DNA from 3 places in the Litoribrevibacter albus genome. Region 3 is predicted to be linked to each of the others. Evidence: predicted binding sites of a transcription regulator. Region 3 holds the regulator's gene; each other region holds the start of a gene.

Region 1 (7,095 bases), on a different contig from region 3:
CTTTAATGATGCCTTGGTGGTGTTTCATGGGAGTAATAGCTGGGATACAGGCATCTCTTTAACGCAAGTGAGTGAAAGTTGGCATCACGTGGGCCTCGTTTATTCGGGTACTACCATGACGTCCTATTTAGATGGTGTCCAGGTTTCATCCAGTACTTTCTCTTCAAGCCCTGGTAATGGCGATGGGCATTTAAATATTGGGGCGGATCGAACCCAAAGCGGAGATTTTGTATGGAATGGTTCCATTGATGAACTGTACATTTTTAATGAGGCCATCAGTTCGGATGATATGGCTCAGCTCTATAACCAAACTCGGCCTTGTGAGTCGACTCCAAGTTGTCGAATTGATTACGTAGATCAATTCTCGTCAACCTCTTATTCTAATTCCGATGGCAGCAGTGACTGGACCACCAATAATTGGGTAGAAGAAAACGATGATGGGAGCCCGACAGGTGATCAGGTTCAGATAGTCTCAGGGGAATTGAGAATTTCTGGAGGCGGTATTTCTCAAAGAAGAATCTATCGAGCTGTTAATCTGGGTAATGCCATCAGTGCTGAACTTAGCTTTGATATTCGAGAGTCGGGAGCAGAGCCTACCGATAGTATTTCTGTTGAAGTTTATGATGGTTCTAGCTGGACTACTTTAGAAACGTTTAATGGTAGTTTAGGCAGTGGTGGTAGTCGTAACTATGACCTATCTTCATATTTGAGTAGTGATTTCAGGGTTCGATTTGTAGAAAACGCCAGTTGGTACAATGACTATTTTTACATTGATAATTTGGTGATTTCAGGCGTTTGCCAAAATCTGGATCATTTAGAAATCTCGGTTTCCGAGAATGCCAGTACTTGCTCCCCTGTTGCGGTGACTATTAAAGCCTGTGAAGACTCTGCCGTTCCTTGTGTTACGCCTGTTTCTGACTATGCCGAAGAGATTAATTTGACCGTGTCCAGTAATCGCGGAGATTGGAGCACAAACAGTGCGCAGGGAAGTATTGATAATGGAACTGCTGACGATGGCGCTGCAACCTATCAATTTGTCGCCTCGGATGGTGGCAGTGCTGTTTTGAATTTAACGTATATCTATGCAGATAAAGTTACGATTACGGCCTCCGATCTGGTTAATAATTTAAGTGTGACATCCGGTGTTGTGACGTTTTCTGATAATGCATTCTTGGTGAAGTGGGATGATTCCATTCACTCCGGGAGCGAGACAGATCCTACGGTTGCCGTAGCAGGTCGAGATCATAGCGCTACCATTACTTATATTGCTAAGGATTCTGTTACTAACGAGTGCCAGGTTGTTGGATCATACACTGGTGCTGATAAACCTGTTTTTGTATGGATGACACCTGCGACAGGTGTATTTACCGGAGCTCAAACTCAACCAAGTCTAAAGGATATGGCAGATAGTGATGACGTTGTGCTTCCTTTTGATCAGCCAGCGGTTTCAAACTTGAATTTAGATTTTACCAATGGTGTGGCTAATGTTGACCTTGTTACCTCTGATGTAGGTCAGTTTTCTTTTAGCATCCTGGATGATTCTGGCTTTGTTCAGGATGAACAAGGAAATGCTATCGATGTATTGGGGACAAGTTCCCAAGTAACGGTTCGGCCCTTTGGCTTTGCGTTGGATATTGGTGGAACCTGTACAATTCCTTCGGGAGACCGAGGTTCAAATAGCAATGCCACCTTAGCTACTGATCACACTAAGACACCCGGCTTCAAAGCTGCCGGTGAAAACTTTGATCTCAGTGTTAAAGGGGTTTTGTGGGCTTCTGAAGATGATGGTGATTCAGATGGCATTCCTGATGATTTCTCAAACCTGTATAACAATGCCTGCGTACCCTCTCTAGGTAATGAATCGTCTGCTGTTAGTCTGGGTCTTCAGGTAAGTGGGTTTATTCCTTCCGGCGGCACGCAAGGGGACTTGTCGGTCAATGCGGTCAGTGGGTTTTCTAATGGCTTGGCTTCTCAAACCTTATCCTATGATGAAGTGGGGAGTGTTGATATCACCGCTACGCTCGATGATTATTTAGGTGCCTCTGGTGCCGATGCGTCTGGTCAAATACTAAATCTTGGTCGGTTTTATCCTCACCACTTTTCTGTCACTTCGAATACTCCAGTGCTGAATGATGCCACAGGATGGGGTTGTGACTTCACTTATCAAAGCCAGCTTTTTAACTTTGAAACGGATATTAAACTGACGGTTACAGCGAAAGAACTTGGTGGTGAGACCACTAACAATTACGGCAATGATTACTACAAACTGGGTACACCTAGCGCTATAGCTAGTTTTACAAACGGGGCGTCTTCCGCAGCGTCGCTTAAGGATTATACCGTAGCTGCTAGTGCTGCCGTGTCGGGTTTGAACGATTATGATGGAGAAGTAGAAATTCTCTTTTCTGGTTATCAACTGGCTTATGATAAAGCAGGTAAGCCTGTGGCTGAGGACAAACCCTTTGAGGCCATAATTAATTGGATCTTACCCAAAGAAGCGCTTACCGACAGTGATGGCGCATGCGTCGATGATCCTGCGAACTGTGCTTCAGTGACTGTGGCAGATATTCAAGGGACTGAAATCCGCTATGGGCGAGCAGTCGTTGGTAATAACAATGGCTCTGAATTGATGCCGTTAGAGTTACCTCTTCGTGTAGAGCTGTGGATGGATGTGTCGGCATCAGGCGCTGCAAGCCAATACAGTTTTGTAACGAATACTAATGATACGTGTTCGGGAGATACCTGGACTGACAGCAACATTACTTTGTCGGAGTACAAAGGAAAAATTGTCAGTGGTGATACTACTGGGAGCTTTAATGGGTTTGCTAATGGCGTAGGAGTATTGGAGCTATCTGCCCCGGGTGTAAATAACCAGGGCAGTGTCAATGTCACGTTTGATGTAGATGAATGGTTACACTTTGACTTTTATAATCGTGGTGATGAAGATCCAACCGGCACTGGAACTTTTGGTGTCTATTCCGGGCGTCCACCGATTTTCTATATGAGAGAAAGTTATCGGTAGTACCTTTTACGGTAAGCCGTGATCGACTTTTGTTTTTTAACTCCGTTCCAGTGATGTGTATCAAAACCTTCCTAACCGTTGTGACTTAACCTGACTCTATTCTGTCAGGAGGTGGTCGATGGCTTTAACACTGGTCTATGACATCGGTAAAAAACGTTATATCAATCTGACCAACGCGTGCACGTTGGAATGCCAGTTCTGCCCGAAACATAATGGCTCGACTCAGGTTCATGAGTTTGATCTCTATATGAAAAAACAGCCAAGTGCTTCCGACATCATCATTGAATTGGGTGATTTGTCGGAGGTTGAAGAGGTCGTCTTCTGCGGCTTTGGTGAATCGACGCTACGCTTGTTGCCTTTGCTTGAGATCGCCACGTATGTGAAAGCTCAAGGCGTTCCAGTGAGAGTGAATACTGATGGCTTAGGGAATCTGGTTCACAAACGAAACATTCTGCCCGACTTGGCCTCTGTTGTGGATGCGTTATCGATCTCTCTGAATGCACAGAATGAAGCGGTCTATAACCAACATTGTCATCCTAAGAAGCAAGGTGCTTATCAAGCGGTGCGAGATTTCATCGAGCTTGCCCCCAGGTATATTCAGAAGGTGGAAGTATCGGCCATCGATGGTTTAGCCGATGTAGATGTTGCCGAGTGTCAGCGTATTGCTGAAGCATCGGGGGCGATGTTTAAGAGACGGGTATTGGATCAGGTAGGATAAAAAAGGCCAGCTAAAGCTGGCCACACTGTTTAATGATCATCATCGTCATCGGGATGATCTTTGGTCTCTAATTCCAACTCTTTGATCTTACGAGTGAGCGTGTTGCGGCCCCAGCCAAGTAGGATCGATGCATCACGTTTACGACCCGCCGTGTGCTTCAGAGCGGTTTCAATCATGATGCGTTCAAACGTAGGAACCGCATCGTCCAAAACGCCTTTTTTACCTTTCGCCAGTTCCTGGTCTGCCCAGTTTCTTAGAGCAGCTTCCCAGTTGCTGGTGGAGGTTTGAACTTCCTGTTCATCAAGTAATTCTGGCGGTAGATCGCCGATATGCACTTCACGACCAGACGCCATAACCGTTAGCCAGCGACAGGTGTTCTCCAGCTGGCGAACGTTACCATTCCAAGGCAAACCGGCCATATATTCAACGGCTTCTTCGGTCAGGACTTTGGCTTCGACATTCAATTCGGTTGCTGCTTTTGCAAGGAAGAAGTCCGCAAGCTTTGGAATATCTTCACGACGATCGGCCAGTTTCGGAATATGAATACGGATGACATTTAAACGGTGGAATAAATCCTCACGGAATTTCCCTTCTTCCACCAAACGCTCCAGATTTTGGTGGGTTGCCGCAATAATACGCACATCCACTTTTACTGGCGTGTGACCACCAACGCGATAGAATTCACCATCGGCCAAAACACGCAATAAACGCGTTTGTGTCTCTGCTGGCATGTCTCCGATTTCGTCTAGAAACAGTGTGCCGCCATCGGCTTGTTCAAAACGTCCACGACGTTGACCCGCAGCTCCGGTAAATGCGCCTTTTTCATGGCCGAACAGTTCGGACTCGATCAAGTCTTTTGGAATCGCCGCCATGTTCAGCGGGATAAATTCTTTACTGCGGCGAGGGCTGTGCTTATGCAGGGCATGAGCAACCAATTCTTTACCCGTTCCAGATTCACCGTTAATTAGTACAGTGATATTGGATTGAGATAAACGACCAATCGCGCGAAACACTTCCTGCATTGCAGGTGCTTCACCAATGATTTCAGTGCTGGCCTCTTCTACTGATTTCAGTTCTTCTTCTTTTTGCTCTTGGGCGTGAGTGAGTGCACGCTTAACCAAGGTGACGGCATCGTCAATATCAAACGGTTTAGGAAGATATTCAAACGCACCACGTTGGTAAGATTTCACCGCACTGTCTAAATCAGAGTGGGCTGTCATGATGATGACAGGAATTTCAGGGTGCTCTGATTGGATCTGGTCTAATAGATCTAAGCCATCGATGCCCGGCATACGGATATCACTGATGATCACTTCAGGTTGGCTGTACTGGAGTTTCTTTAAGATCTCATCCCCGGATTCAAAACTGCTGGTGGGCACATTGGCTTGAGACAGGGCCTTCTCCAATACCCAACGAATTGAACGGTCGTCGTCGACGATCCAGACATTATTCGTTTTGTTCATGATGATAACTCCAAAGGTAGATAAATAGTGAATGCTGTTTTACCAGGCTCACTCTTACATTCGATCAGTCCTTCGTGTTGAGTAATGATGGACTGAGAAATGGAGAGCCCTAAACCAGTGCCTTCTGCTCGGCCACTGATCATGGGGTAGAAAATGTTTTCGAGAATGTCTTCGGGAATGCCCGGACCGTTATCAATAATATCCAACTGACACACCAAACGATGACGCTGTGCACCAATGGTGAACTGGCGCAGTGCTCGTGTTTTAAAACAGATAGATGGAGAGTCGATGTGGTTTTCTTGTAATGCCTGCATGGCATTTCGGCTGATGTTCAGAATGGCTTGTATAAGCTGGGACGGGTCTGCTAAAAACTCCGGAATACTGGGGTCGTAGTCCCGAATGAGTTTAACCGAGCCTTTTGTTTCCACTTCTATCAAAGTACAGACTCGTTCTATGATCTCGTGGATATTGGTCTCGATTCGCTCTGGCAACTTTCTGGGGCCGAGCATTTTGTCGACCAGATTTCTTAACCGGTCGGTTTCTTCAATGATGACATTAGTGAACTCGGCCAATTGTGGGTCGTTTAATTCACGTTCCAGCAATTGGGCTGCACCACGAATTCCCCCGAGCGGGTTCTTCACCTCGTGTGCAAGGCCACGAACAAGCACTTGAGTGGTAGCTTGTTTCGCCATAATTTCTTCTTCGCGCGAGATTCGAATCAAGCGATCTCTCGGTTGAAGCTCCATAATCAGGAACGTCTGGCTGTGAAGCTCAGTGATCGGAGTAACGATGTAATCGAGTGTGATTGGTTCCCGAGTTGGGAGGTGTAGAGTGGTTTCACGCTTGGTGAATGGGTGTCCGCGTTTAACGGCGAGTTCCAGCAGTTCTAAGTTATCTTCATCTTCGAGGAAGAGACTACTGATGTGCACGTTATCCATGCGATTTGCACTCACCTGCAACAACATCTCTGCTGCTGGGTTCATATAGCTGATCGTCAGATCGGCCGTCAGTTCCAGAACAGAGGTATTCAGGTTGTCGAGTATTCGTTTATATGACGATTGATTTTCCATAATAGTGCACAGTAATTACCAATACTAAGCAAAAGCAAGAAGCAAGCCAGCTTCTGTGATTGCTTTTAGGCCCTATAAATAACAAGTCTGGTGCGCTTTTACTGGTATGGGAGCCAATAACTTGTTCGTGTATATGTTTATTTTAGGGCGATAATAATCATTGTGCACTAAAATGGTGCTATTAAGTTTTGTTATGATCGGATTGTCTATTTGGGGGTTTTACGTTTAACGGTTGGGCGATGAATAAATACGGTAATTGAAGGGCTGGTGATTACGTTCTCACCCTGCTTGTCCAGAATTTGAACTGCGATGGAGTGTTCGCCACGATTGATGTTTTGAACATTGAACTGCGTTAGGTTGGTAGGGGCGCCCAGAGCTTTACCATCAATGAGTAGTTGGTATTTGTCGCCTTTTTTAAGGGCCGGATTTGAGCTTACTGCTACGGTGAAACTGCCTGCGCTGCCTTGTATGTTGGCTTCATGTTCAGGGGAGTCAATGGTAACGCTGCTGTATCGCGAGGTGGCGTTGACCTGAGCTTTTTCACTCTCGATCGTGGTTTCTTGGGGTTGGTTGTAGCTTGGTGCTTTGTAAGGGTGAAGGGGCTCAATATTAAGAACTTCGGCTTCAGGATGGGGCTGGTCTGAATAAACCACAGTCCCGTCTTCGGTAACCCATTTGTAGACTTTGGCGTGCACTGTATTGGTGCACGTTAATGCCAGTGCCAATACTGATGTAAAAATAACGGAATTTTTCATGGCAAATCAACTGTCTACTCAAAAATGGGAAAGGCTATCATCTTATAAAAACTGATTTTAGCATAGCAAA
Region 2 (7,095 bases), on a different contig from region 3:
CTTTACCTCAATTGCTGATGGTGGAGCAGGTTGTTCTTCATGTCATTCTGGTGACTTCTTTACTGATGAAGCCTTCCATAATTTAGCGATGCCTCAGATAGGAGAAGGCAAGGGCAATGGTGTGAGTGGTCGTGATGATTTTGGCCGTATGCGAGAAACCTCTTTGGTTTCTGATCAATACGCGTTCCGCACGCCTACCTTATTGAATATCGAGCATACCGGGCCTTATGGGCATTCAGGGGCGTATGAGACGCTTGAGGATGTAATTCGACATCATTTAAATCCTTCAGATGCTATTGATGATTACTTTGCCGCTGGCGGTCAGTGCAGTAATTTGTCTCAGTTGGAAGGGGCCAGTTGCGAAGATATCAGTGGCGATGTTGCAGAGTCGAATACGCGGTTGGCGCTTGATAAGCTAGAGACCGATATGACCGCTGGATTGTCCTCACTTATTGAAACAGAACTATCGGATCAGACGGTAATGGATTTGGTCAGCTTCATGACAGCGTTGACCGACCCTTGCTTGGAAGATGCGATGTGTCTGAGTCAATGGATTCCTGAATCTTCCGACAATACCATTGATGGTAACCAGATAAACGGTGAGGATGAAAACGCTTCGCCATTGGTTGTTAACTAACGTCCGTTTTGTATATGCACACCACTTGGTCTAAGTGGTGTGTTCTTCGTCATTCTATTCTTTCGTTCAGTTATCCCAAGACATGGCAAGATGCTATATAATTGCCCGAATTTTAAATTGTTGTGGATAGTTTAGATGTCTAAATTTGCTGCTGAAGTGGATTCTCGCAGAACATTTGCGATTATTTCTCACCCGGATGCGGGTAAAACCACCATTACCGAAAAGCTGTTGTTATTCGGAAACGCCATTCAGGTTGCGGGAACTGTAAAAGGTAAGAAAGGCACCCGTATGGCAACCTCTGACTGGATGGCAATGGAGCAGCAGCGTGGTATTTCCATTACAACTTCCGTGATGCAGTTTCCATACAACGGTCGTACCGTAAACCTACTGGATACACCGGGGCACGAAGACTTCTCTGAAGATACCTATCGAGTTCTTACTGCCGTTGACTCTGCCTTGATGGTCATTGATGGTGCGAAAGGGGTTGAGGACCGAACCATTAAATTGATGGAAGTGTGTCGTCTGAGAGACACGCCGATCTTTACCTTCGTAAATAAGATGGATCGTGAAGTTCGTGATCAGATTGAAGTCATGGACGAGATCGAAGACATCCTGAAGATTCAGTGTGCTCCGATTACCTGGCCGATCGGCATGGGGAAAGCATTCAAAGGTATCTATAATTTATACACGGATACCATTCATGTGTTTGAGCCTGGAAAAGGGTTAACCATTCCGGATGATGTTCGTGTAGAAGGTTTGGAATCGGACGAAGCGAAAACTTTGTTGGGCGATCTATACGATGATTTCGTTGAAGAAATCGAGTTAGTGCGTGGTGCCAGTCATGAGTTTGATTTGGACGCGTATCAACAAGGATTGATGACGCCGGTATTCTTTGGTACCGCACTGTCGAACTTTGGCGTTCGAGAAATGTTGAATGACTTTGTTGAGTGGGCCCCGAAACCTTTGTCGCGAAACACCGAGACACGTGAGGTTGATCCTCATGAAGAGGGGCTGTCTGGATTTATCTTTAAAATTCAGGCAAATATGGATCCAAAGCATCGCGACCGTATTGCCTTCATGCGAATCTGCTCTGGGCGTTATACCCGAGGCATGAAGATGAAACATGTGCGTATCGGGAAGGATGTAAAAATTGCGGATGCGGTTACTTTCTTGGCCGGAGATCGCTCCAATGTGGAAGAAGCTGTATCGGGTGACATCATTGGTTTGCATAATCATGGCACTATTCAGATTGGTGATACTTTTACTGAAGGTGAAGATCTGAAGTTTTCTGGTATTCCGCACTTTGCTCCAGAGCTGTTCCGTCGTGTTCGTTTGGCAGATCCGTTGAAGATGAAACAACTTCAAAAAGGTCTTCAGCAGTTGTGTGAAGAAGGGGCGACTCAGCTGTTTATGCCAACCAAAAACAACGATCTGATTGTTGGTGCGGTTGGTGTGCTTCAGTTTGATGTGGTAGCGCAGCGTTTGAAGGACGAGTATAAGGTCGAGTGTATTTACGAGCCGGTGAATGTGTTCACTGCGCGTTGGATTGATTGCGATGATGATCGCAAGCTTGAAGAGTTTAAGCGTAAAGCCGGCGATAACTTGTCGGTTGATGGCGGTGGGCATTTGACTTATCTGGCGTCTACTCGTGTGAACTTGGCGATGATGGAAGAGCGTTGGCCTGATATCAGCTTTAGGTCTACTCGGGAGCATTAATCGAGTCGAGGTAACCATGAGGTATTTCGATACGCATTGCCATTTGGACTTTGAGGTGTTTGATTCCTCTTTGGAATCGCTTTTGGTGGCGTGTCGGAGCTCCGGGATTGATAGGTTTGTGATTCCGGGAACCCGAGTATCCTCGATACCCAAGATTCGATCTATCCAGAAACAAAATGAAGGGGTGTATGTGGCGTTTGGCATACACCCTTTTTTTGTGGATGACGATTCCCTTTCGGACTTGCCTGAACTTGAACGCAATTTAATTTCCGCTGAATGTGACCCTTCGTTAGTTGCAGTGGGCGAAATTGGTCTCGATCGATTCTGTGATGCGGACTACGAACTTCAGTGTCGGGTATTCGAGGCTCAATTAGCTCTGGCCTTAAAGTTGGGCTTGCCTGTTATTCTTCACAACCGAAAAAGCGATCAACGTATTCTTGATGCTTTAACGAGATACCCAGTGAAGGGTGGTGTTGTACACGGGTTTTCAGGCAGTTATGAGACGGCAATGCGCTTTATTGATCGCGGCTTTAAAATCGGTATTGGCGGAGTGGTGACTTGGGAGAATGCTCGAAAAGTGCGAGATATGGTGGTTCGATTACCATTAGACGCGATAGTTTTGGAAACAGATGCGCCGGATATGTCACCCCAGTGGGCAAAGGGGCAGGTGAACTCGCCAAGCGAGCTTCCAGCAATTGCTCGGTATCTATCAGAGCTAAAGAAGATAGATTTAGCGATGCTTTGCGAGCAGCTGTATCGGAATAGTTGTGAGCTATTTTTTGACTGAAAGAACCTGACACGCCGTGCGTGGCAGGTGTTTTCTTATATTTGATCGGCTGCTTCAGACAGTTTTTCAACAATGGTGTCGCAGTACTTGGTTACCAGGAATGGAACAGTATTGGTGTTGTAGTTCTTGAAGGATGGCTCAATGAACCGCCATTTGCGATCAATGCTTCGAATGAGGTTTGAAATTTCTGGGTTGCCTTTGTGCATCTGACTGATACTTGCTAATTGTTCGGAGAATTTTCCAGCAAGCACGTCTGGTGTATCCATTTTCTCCTCGCCTTCAACATATAAACCAGCACCGCCAGTGGCAACAGAACGACGAACATAATCAGAGGTCATTTGTTGTAATAAAGTGGCTGCTTTTAATAGATCGTATTTCTTTGAATTGCCAGAAACTTCTATTTCTTTATCAATGATCTTATTCAGGGTTTTAAGAAGATTGAAACGTGCTTCATGAAGATCTGTAATGGCGTACTGGGATGTAAAACCTTCGGAAGCGATTTCATTCTTGCCTGCAAAAACGATGTAGTCTTTTGAAATGGCTAGTGACTCTTTGATTGCTTCGGCACTTTCTGGTGCATTGCTTTCTGACAGTTCTTTGCGTAAGCCGTTTAAATGAGAAATGTCTTGCTCTAATTTTTCTTGAATCAATGAATCGCCTTCATGCAGGGTTAATTGGTGAAAGCGTGTAGAAACCTGATAAGCGGCAAGTTGCATTTCTGTTGATGTTATCAAAGCCTGCTCATCGGCGATGGCAAAGGAGGCATTTGAAACAACAAAGCTAAGGAATAGGCTTAGTTTTGCAAAAAGGGAGATGTGTGAAGGGCGTGTTGTTGTTTTTCTCATCTCTTAACCTTTGGGTCTTTTATTATTAGAGTTTGGATTCGTACCTTTATATAGAAAGCTGAGAAGGGTTACAACCTTTGGGGCTTACATTAATTGTTTTTTGTTGTATACTCGCCGGCTCAGTTTCCCACACTGAAAGAGTCCGCTTTAAAGTTTGCAGATGCATGCCTATTTATGTAGAATGCCCTGCTTTTTAGAAACTGCCCAATCTAGGCTGGTAAGAATGAAAACTTTTAGCGCAAAACCAGAAACAGTTAAACGCGACTGGTATGTCGTAGATGCTCAAGGCAAAACCTTGGGTCGTTTGGCCACTGAAGTAGCAAGTCGTCTTCGTGGTAAACATAAGCCTGAATATACACCTCACGTTGATACCGGTGACTATATTGTTATCGTAAACGCTGAGAAAGTTGCTGTAACAGGTAACAAGGCTGCAGATAAAATGTACTACCGTCATACTGGTTATCCAGGTGGTATGCGTTCTGCTAACTTCAACGAAATGATCGAACGCAAGCCAGAAATGGTAATCGAGAAAGCGGTTAAGGGTATGCTTCCTAAAAACCCGCTTGGTCGTGCGATGTTTTCTAAGTTGAAAGTATACGCTGGTGCTGAACACCCACATGCTGCACAGCAGCCTCAAGAACTGGATATTTAACGGAAGTCTACTATGTCTGTAACACAATACTACGGCACAGGTCGTCGCAAAAGCTCTACTGCACGTGTCTTCCTAAGACCAGGTAGTGGTTCTATTACTGTAAATAGCCGCTCTCTAGATGAGTATTTCGGTCGTGAAACAGCTCGTATGGTTGTTCGTCAGCCTCTTGAGTTGACTGAAAGCCTAGAGAAGTTTGACGTGATTGTTACCGTTAAAGGCGGTGGTGGTTCTGGCCAAGCTGGTGCTATCCGTCACGGTATTACTCGTGCTCTTATGGCATATGACGAAACGCTTCGTCCATCACTACGTGCAGCGGGTTATGTTACTCGTGATGCTCGTATTGTTGAGCGTAAGAAAGTTGGTCTACGTAAAGCACGTAAGCGTCCACAGTTCTCGAAGCGTTAATTCGTTTCTTGGTGGAAAAAGGCACTTCTTTGGAAGTGCCTTTTTTTTGCCTGTTAATTCCTCTTTAATTGTTTTATATCAAGTCCTATTCGTCTTTAGTCGCTTGTATTGTAGGGTTATTTTCTATAGTATTCCGCGACTAAAATGAGATAACCATTGCGTGTTGAGTAGTTTGCTGTTTTCGGTGGATTATTTGGTATGTGGATTCAGAATACGGTTGGCTGATGGGAGATAACCTAGCATGAATCAAGACGGCGTAAATAAAGGGCGCCGACGCCTCCTTATAGGTGCAACATCTGCAGTTGGTGCAGTTGGTGCAGTAGGCGTTGCAACCCCGTTTGTGGCTTCTTGGAACCCGAGTGCAAAAGCAAAAGCTGCTGGCGCACCTGTGAAAGCGGATATTAGTAAACTGGAGCCAGGTCAGCAGATGATTGTTGAATGGCGTGGTAAGCCAGTTTGGATTGTTCGCCGCACCGAAGAAACCTTGAAAAACATTGAGAAATTGAACGACTCTGTTCGTGATCCTAATTCTGAGGAGCCACAACAGCCAGCTTATGTAACTGGTATTAATCGTTCTATCAAACCAGAAATTCTTGTTTTGGTTGGTATTTGTACTCACCTAGGGTGTTCACCGAAGTATCGTCCTGAAATCTCTCCTGCTGATTTGGGTGAAGATTGGTTGGGTGGTTTCTTCTGCCCATGTCACGGCTCTCGTTTTGACCTGTCTGGTCGTGTACTGAAAGGCGTACCTGCTCCAATTAACTTGGAAGTGCCGCCACACTCATATCTGAGTGACAACGTGATAATTGTCGGTGTTGATCAGGAGAGCGCATAATGAGTGACAAAAAAGGTTTGATGGCTTGGGTAGATGATCGTCTGCCGGTAACGGAAGCCTATGAAAAACACATGAGCAAATACTATGCGCCGAAGAATTTCAACGTATGGTATGTGTTTGGTGTGTTATCCATGCTTGTTTTGGTAAACCAGTTGCTTACCGGTATTTGGTTGACCATGAGTTTTGTACCATCCCAAGCGGGAGCGTTTGCTTCTGTTGAATACATCATGCGTGATGTTGAGTGGGGTTGGTTATTGCGTTATATGCATTCAACGGGTGCATCTGCATTCTTTATCGTTGTTTATCTGCATATGTTCCGTGGCATTATCTATGGTTCTTATCAGAAGCCTCGTGAGCTGATCTGGATCTTCGGTATGTGTATCTATCTTGCGCTGTGTGCGGAAGCATTTATGGGATACGTACTACCTTGGGGGCAGATGTCATACTGGGGTGCTCAGGTAATTATTTCATTGTTTGGTGCGATTCCTTACGTTGGTGAAGATTTAACTACCTGGATTCGTGGTGACTACCTGATTTCTGAAATTACTTTGAACCGTTTCTTCGCGCTTCACGTAATTGCTCTTCCTTTGGTAATCGTTGCATTGGTTGTTATGCACCTTCTTGCTCTTCATGAAGTTGGTTCTAATAACCCAGATGGCGTTGATATCAAGAAAAACCTAGATGAAAACGGTGTGCCTAAAGATGGTATTCCTTTCCATCCGTTCTACACAGTGCATGACTTGGTAGGTATTGTTGTTTTCCTATTTGTATTCTGTGGAATCATTTTCTTCATGCCTGAGATGGGTGGTTACTTCCTTGAGCATGCAAACTTTGAAGAAGCAAACCCTCTGAAAACACCTGAGCACATTGCTCCAGTATGGTATTTCACGCCTTTCTATGCAGTACTTCGTGCAGTACCGGATAAGCTGTTGGGTGTAATTGCTATGGGTGCAGCGATCGCTATCCTATTCGTTCTTCCTTGGCTAGATCGTAGTCCTGTGCGTTCAATTCGTTACAAGGGTATGTTGAGTAAGATTGCAATTGCACTGTTCGTAGTATCTTTCGTGGTACTAGGTGTGTGTGGTGCGCTTCCAGCATACGCTCAGCCACCATGGTTGGCGCCTGTGATGACAGTTGTGTATTTTGCTTTCTTCATTTTGATGCCTTGGTACACAAAGGCAGAGAAAACTAAACCAGTTCCAGAGAGGGTGACAGGCT
Region 3 (7,095 bases):
TGACTGAGAATAATGAAAACCAAGGTAACTGGAATCAACCTTGGCTTTGGTTCACTTTGGCGCCTTTAATCCTTTCCGTAGTTCTTGGGCTGACCATGCTCAACATCTCCTTCCATATTCAAGACGGGCTAGTTACCGACGAATATTCAAAGGAAGGATTGGCAATTAACGAACAAATTGAAAAAGAAGTAAAAGCAAAAGACATTCAGGCAGAAGCGACTATCAGCCTGGATGCAGAATCAGGTGAGCTCACATTGGACTTCACCAGTCAACTGACTGAACTGCCTGCTAATTTAATGATTGAACTCGTACACCCAATCATTAAAGACAAAGACATCTCGGTGGTTCTTACACATAACAGCCAAGGTCGTTATTTAGGTCAAGTTGAGAATGGAATTGAAGGTAAGCGCTATGTAAGTATTCACGAACTTCAAAACCCTACCTGGGTATTGAAAGGTGAACTACATTTCCCTATTTCCAGCGCGACAACCCTTAGCGCTCATTAATTAAAGGCAGGGTTCACCCCCTGCCCCTACCTGTAACGAGTACTATGCAAGATCGTAGCTGTTATCACTGCGGTGAGCCCGTTCCAACCAACGTAGACATTACTTCCGAACTCGACCATCAAACGAGGTCATTTTGCTGTATTGGTTGCCAAGCTGTTGCACTGACGATCTCAGGTGCTGGACTAGATAACTATTACCAGTTCCGAACCAAAAATGCAGAACAGGCCAGCGATCTTTCAGATCAACAAGAAAAATACGCGTTGTATGATGAACCGAGTGTTCAGGAAAAGTTCTGCAGTTATGAAGGGAACTCAGCTTCGGCAACCCTACTGATTAAGGGTATTACATGTGCGGCCTGTGTTTGGCTTATCGAAAAACACCTTGAAAAAATCGATGGCATACAAGAAGTCAGAGTCAACCTTAGCACCCACAGAGCCAGTATCACCTGGGATACAAATACGTTAAAGCTTAGCGATCTGTTTTTTGCTATCGACGCGATTGGCTATCACGCGGAACCCTGGAAAGCGAACCGAGCAGCTCAGCAGCAACAAAAAGAAAGCCATACCGCCCTCATTCGTCTTGGTATAGCCGGCATTGGCATGATGCAAGTAATGATGATGGCCAACGCCTTGTATTTCGGTCATTACACTGGCATCGATAAATCCTATGAAGCCTTTATTCGCTGGGCCAGTTTATTCTTAAGCACGCCAGTTGTTCTTTATTCTGCCTTCCCGTTTTTTAATGCCGCGATACGCGACTTGAAGACCAAGCACTTGACGATGGATGTGCCCGTTTCAATTGCTATTGCGCTTGCTTACTCCTCAAGTATTTGGGCCACCTTTAATGGCGCTGGTGAAGTCTATTTCGACTCTGTCTGTATGTTCACCTTCTTCCTATTGCTTGGCAGATACTTTGAGATGAAGGTTCGTCATCAGAATTCTCAGGTCACTAACGACCTAATCGGGTTAATGCCAAATTCAACCTTGGTTTATACCGACGGCGAATACAAAGTTACGCCTACAGAACAAATCAAGGTGGGTGATAGAATTTTGGTCAAAGCCGGCCACACAATTCCTTCCGATGCTAAAGTCATCGAAGGCACCGCCGATGTGGATGAGTCTGCTTTAACAGGTGAATACCTTCCTGTTCGCAAAAAGATTGGTGATTTTGTAATGGGCGGAACTACCTGCCTTGATCACCCTATTGAAATAGAAATCACCACCATTGGTCATCAAAATACCCTCAACCTCGTAGTTGAGTTGATGAACAAAGCGGAATCAAACAAACCCAGAATTGCACGCATTGCTGATACCATTGCCAGCCGATTCGTTGCTGCGGTATTGATAACTGCAGTGAGTGTTTGGGGTACATGGATGTTCATTGACCCCGACAAAGCATTTTGGATTGCTTTATCTGTCTTGGTGGTAACATGTCCGTGTGCGCTCTCTTTAGCAACACCCACTGCCATTACAGCCGCCACATCCTCTCTTAAACGCTCAGGTCTTATTATCACCAGCACACATGTTCTTGAGGGGCTGCCAACCATTACCGATATTCTGTTTGATAAAACAGGTACTCTAACCGAAGGTAAGCTGTCTATTTCAGACATCGACATTCCGTCCCATTTGCCTGAATCAGAAGCTCTTGCCTTGGCAGCTCGATTGGAAGCTGCCTCCGAGCACCCTATTGCCCGAGCTTTCCCAACAACAAACCAGCCAGCTCAAGATATCGAGATAACACCCGGTGGTGGCCTGAGTGGCACCGTCGACGGTAAGACCCTGTACATTGGCCACAGTCAATTTATTCAAGAGAAGACATCCATCAATGAAGTTGTGCTTCCAGATAGCCATAACTGGGTTGTATTAGCTGATGGACAACAGGTTCTTGCCTTTTTTAAAGTTGAGGACACTTTAAGAGCAGATGCAAAAGAGGCCATTCAGGCGCTCCGCCAGCGGAAGATCAATCTCCACATGCTGACAGGTGATCGCTCCCAAAATGCCGAAGACATGGCCAGAACACTGGATATCGAACACGTACATTCGGGCCTCACGCCTCAAGGAAAACTTGATCAACTATCAAAACTGCATACTCAGGAATGTCGTACCTTAATGATAGGCGATGGCATTAATGACATTCCTGTTTTGGCCTCGGCCGGCATTTCCATCGCGATGAATGAAGCAACCGACCTGGCAAAAACCAAGTCCGATATGATATTGATGAATGGTCAACTCAACGCCATTAATAATGCGTTCACCATTGCCGAACAGTGTCGAAAAATAATCAAACAGAATCTCGGTTGGGCTTTGATATATAATCTGATCGCCTTACCGCTGGCCGCCACAGGATTTATTCCTCCTTGGGCTGCTGCAATCGGTATGTCAGCAAGCTCACTGGTCGTTGTGCTGAATGCACTCAGACTAAGAAACATCTGAACTTGAGGTAACGTGTGTGGACAGTATCCTTTTCTTAATTCCTATCTCAATTATCTTTTTGACCATTGCCGTTATTACGCTGGTATGGAACATCAAAAGTGGCCAGTTTGATGATATGGAAACGCCTGCGCATAAAATTCTCTTCGATGACGATGAAGATTTGCTGCCAGATGATGCCAAACCCATTAAGAAAAACAATTCGGACACGAATTCCGACACGCCATCCAACAAACCAGAATAACCTTCTGCCAATCAAGATATAACAGGCCCACACATGACCGTTGATACCCTCTCATTTACCGCTGCCCTGCTTATTGGTTTACTTGGTGGCGCACACTGTATAGGAATGTGTGGAGGCATTACGGCCACGTTTGGTCTAAATAGCCAAGGCAATATTTCCCAGCGCTTCAGCAAAAATCTGGCGTTCAATCTAGGGCGAATCACCAGCTACACCGGAGCAGGTTTTCTAATTGGTTTAGCCAGCTCTCTTCTTGCTAATCTTAGCCCGACCGTCGGTATGATACTTCGACTGATTGCCGGCGTTTTCATTGTGCTGATGGGGCTATACATTGCTGACTGGTCTCGCGCAATTACAAAAATAGAAAAGCCAGGACAATGGATATGGAAACGTATTCAACCGCTCACTAAGCCTTTCCTACCAGCAGATACCGTTTATAAATCCTTATCCCTTGGTTTACTTTGGGGATGGCTTCCTTGTGGACTGGTTTATAGCACCCTAGTGCTTGCTTCAGCCAATGCTTCTCCAACCAGCTCCGCACTAGTTATGTTTGCCTTTGGTCTCGGCACCTTACCTACAATGCTAGCAACAGGTTTACTAGCATCCCAGCTCAGCAACATTATCCGTAACAAAAACATCCGAAACTTAGCTGCCATAATGATGATATTGATGGGGCTATGGATTATCTGGGGAAATGGCCAACATCTGCTCGGCCACGGAAATCATGCAAACCACACGACTCACACAGATCATACAAATCATTCAGAGCATAGTGATCATGATCATAGTACAATGCAGCATAATTCGTCTGGCCCTGATCATTCGAGCATGAATCATTCTGCAATCGATCATTCAACCATGGATCATTCACAAATGAATCACGATGACATGATCAAGACTCCGATTAGCCATGAGCAGAATGGGGACGATCATATGATTCATAGAGAGAAGACAGAAGAACCATCGATACAAGGTATCAATGATCAAACACCTGAGATTGACCATTCAAAAATGGATCACTCGCAGATGCAGCATTAACCATTAGAGTGCGCTTTTTTAAACATCTATACTATCAGTTAGTAAAGTGAATTTTGCATAAGATAGTCGATGCATTTCTTTTTTTAGTCACTAGAGCGCATAGCTAGAAAATGCACCACAAACGTGCTTTTAAGAATGGTAAAGCTGTGTTATAAATTACCAAAACTTACGGAAGCTGAAGCTTATGTCTCAGAAAACAATCACTAGCGTTAAAGGGTGCGGTACCGCAGTTAGCTGCCAGGACTGCTCATTGAGCTCACTCTGCTTACCCTTATCACTTCACGAGCAAGATATTGACCGTTTTGATGCAATCATTAAACGTGGTCGACCTTATCAAAAAGGTCAAACATTATGGCGCCAGGGGGATGATTTCCATTCTGTGCTTGCTATTCGATCAGGCAGTGTGAAGAGCTTTATTACCAGTCCTTCTGGAGAAGAACAAATTGTTGGCTTCCACTTTGCGGGTGAGATGATTGGTCTTAATGGGTTATTTAATAAAAAATACCCTATTACCACCGTCGCACTGGAAACGACAACCGTATGTGACATTCCATACGACAGCCTGGATGCGTTAGCGGATGATCTGCCTGAACTACGTGATCAGGTACTTCAAAGCATGAGCCAGGAAATCTCTGAAGACCAACAAATGATGCTTCTTTTAAGTAAGAAAACATCTGAGCAGCGTCTTGCTACTTTCCTAGTTTCAGTCTCAGAACGATTCCACCGCCGTGGATACTCTGCAACCCGCTTCCGTCTAACTATGTCGAGAAACGACTTAGGTAACTTCCTAGGCTTAGCGGTAGAAACGGTTAGCCGTATTTTCAGTAAGTTCCAACAAAAAGAATTGCTACGCTTCCTGGACAGCAGCCGAGACATTGAACTGCTGGACGTTGATGGTCTTTATGAACTTGCCGACCTTCAAGATGGAACAGCCAGTGCTTGCGGTAAACGAGTAGCGGGTTAATAGTCCGCTCTCACTGAAACCGGTTATACAATAACTGGTTCATAAAAAAGCCCGGCATAGAAACCGGGCTTTTTTATTACCTATGAAATATCATTTCAGTCAGTAACCACCTGATAACAAGGTACGTATTTACTGCCCGGTAATTTCATTCGCTTCTGCTGAACAAAAGAAGTTAGCAGTGTATCCAGTTTCTTCATCAAGTTAGTTTCACCGTGCAACTTGAACGGGCCATGCTTGTGAATCTCTGCAATTCCCTGCTCTTTGACATTCCCCGCTACAATACCGGACATAGCTCGTCGTAACTGAGAGGCCAGCATGTGAGGCTCCTGCCCCGTATTCAGGTTTAATTCAGACATCGATGCATGGGTTGGAATAAACGGCTCTTGAAAGACAGCAGCAATATCCAACATCCAGTTAAAGTAGTAGGCATCTTTTCGCGCCTTACGATGTTCTTTCACCTCAGTCATTCTGGCCTTCAACTCAACAGCCACCTTCTCAGGGTCATCAATGATGATCTCATAAAGTTTTTGAGCTTCAGGCCCCAAAGTATCTCCAATAAACTCGTCGATCTGTCGGAAATACGCTTCGGACTCTTTAGGGGCCGTAAAATACACAGGAATTTCAGCACCATGCTTATTCCCCATGAGTACACCTAATAAGTAGAGAATCTCTTCCGCAGTTCCTGCCCCTCCTGGGAACACGACTATGCCATGCCCCAATCGTACAAAGGCTTCCAGACGTTTTTCGATGTCCGGCAAAATAATTAGCTCATTTACAATCGGATTTGGGGATTCCGCTGCAATAATGCCTGGTTCAGTTAGACCTATGTATCTAGGGTTTCTGATACGCTGCTTCACATGAGCAACATTGGCACCTTTCATCGGCCCCTTCATCGCCCCAGGACCACAGCCAGTGCAGATATCAAAGCCTCTGAGCCCTAATTGATAGCCAACTTCCTTGGTGTAGTCGTATTCATGCTCACTAATGGAGTGTCCACCCCAACAAACAATAATATTAGGATCAACACGTGCCTGGAGAGCATTCGCCTGACGCAAGGTATGAAAAACCGCTTCCGTGATTAGAGGACCATTGCCTTCCTCATGCAATAAGTCCAGATCCAACTGACTGCTTAAATGAATAATATCTCTGAGAACGGAAAAAAGATTTTCTTTGACCCCCTGAATCATTTTTCCATCGACAAATGCCCTCGCTGGTGCATTTTGAACAGCGATACAAGCACCACGCGCTTGAGGAACAATACTAATTTCAAAATCCAAATACTGATTTTCTAACTGTTCAATGTCGTCGTTATCAATGCCACTGTTCATAACAGCCAGAGAACAACGTCTGAACATTTCATAGAGTTTGCCTTTATTAAGGCCGCTTAACTGATTGATTTCATTGATGGATAGAATATCCAAACTTCCGACGGGTGATAATACTGAATAATCAATTACTTCTGATGGCATAATGCACTCCTTGCCAATGATCCATATTTCATTTTAGTTGAAATATCCTTGTTATTACCGAAAACGGGACTTCACTCTCCTTCATGTTCATCTAAAGATGCAAAATAGTCACCAAGTAGCCCTCTGAGGGTATTAGCCCAATCTTCAAATTTGATGACATCGTCAGCCGTTCCATCTTCATTCCAACCTATGGTTATCCCTCCGGACAATATCGACACTGCATGAAGTTGCTCTTTATAAGCACCTAGCAATGACTCAATATGCTGTATTATAGCTAGAGGTAATTCACCTTGGTTAATATACCAATCCCATCCTGCAAACGAGGAAGAGGATGAAGTCTCTTCAACATTATGATGACTTCGAATAAGCATCCATCCCGAATGAAGCCTATTGCTTTCAACTCCATCAAATGAATAACCTGCCGCATCGACAGCGCCTTCTTCCACTC

What was found. The regulator FNR, encoded in region 3, switches genes on or off when oxygen is low (the NO sensors DNR and NnrR bind a similar motif). The targets are predictions, from matches to a motif close to TTGATNTANATCAA.
Region 1: the regulator FNR is predicted to act here: its motif matches at 3,070-3,083, upstream of QQL66_RS20115 (TatD family nuclease-associated radical SAM protein).
Region 2: the regulator FNR is predicted to act here: its motif matches at 5,111-5,124, upstream of petA (ubiquinol-cytochrome c reductase iron-sulfur subunit).

Annotation. Positions count from the first base shown of each region.
Region 1 covers NZ_BSNM01000027.1:81,824-88,918, reverse strand. The annotation lists gene QQL66_RS20120 (LamG domain-containing protein) at 1-3,019, shown strand, start outside; gene QQL66_RS20115 (TatD family nuclease-associated radical SAM protein) at 3,138-3,737, shown strand; gene ntrC (nitrogen regulation protein NR(I)) at 3,767-5,200, opposite strand; gene glnL (nitrogen regulation protein NR(II)) at 5,197-6,270, opposite strand; gene QQL66_RS20100 (DUF4124 domain-containing protein) at 6,477-7,025, opposite strand.
Region 2 covers NZ_BSNM01000026.1:5,585-12,679, forward strand. The annotation lists gene QQL66_RS18745 (cytochrome-c peroxidase) at 1-637, shown strand, start outside; gene QQL66_RS18750 (peptide chain release factor 3) at 773-2,353, shown strand; gene QQL66_RS18755 (TatD family hydrolase) at 2,370-3,140, shown strand; gene QQL66_RS18760 (hypothetical protein) at 3,176-3,985, opposite strand; gene rplM (50S ribosomal protein L13) at 4,209-4,637, shown strand; gene rpsI (30S ribosomal protein S9) at 4,650-5,042, shown strand; gene petA (ubiquinol-cytochrome c reductase iron-sulfur subunit) at 5,284-5,877, shown strand; gene QQL66_RS18780 (cytochrome b) at 5,877-7,095, shown strand, end outside.
Region 3 covers NZ_BSNM01000003.1:223,780-230,874, reverse strand. The annotation lists gene QQL66_RS02825 (FixH family protein) at 1-506, shown strand, start outside; gene QQL66_RS02820 (heavy metal translocating P-type ATPase) at 551-2,938, shown strand; gene ccoS (cbb3-type cytochrome oxidase assembly protein CcoS) at 2,955-3,179, shown strand; gene QQL66_RS02810 (sulfite exporter TauE/SafE family protein) at 3,213-4,214, shown strand; gene fnr (fumarate/nitrate reduction transcriptional regulator Fnr) at 4,399-5,178, shown strand; gene ppnN (nucleotide 5'-monophosphate nucleosidase PpnN) at 5,274-6,647, opposite strand; gene QQL66_RS02795 (hypothetical protein) at 6,719-7,095, opposite strand, start outside.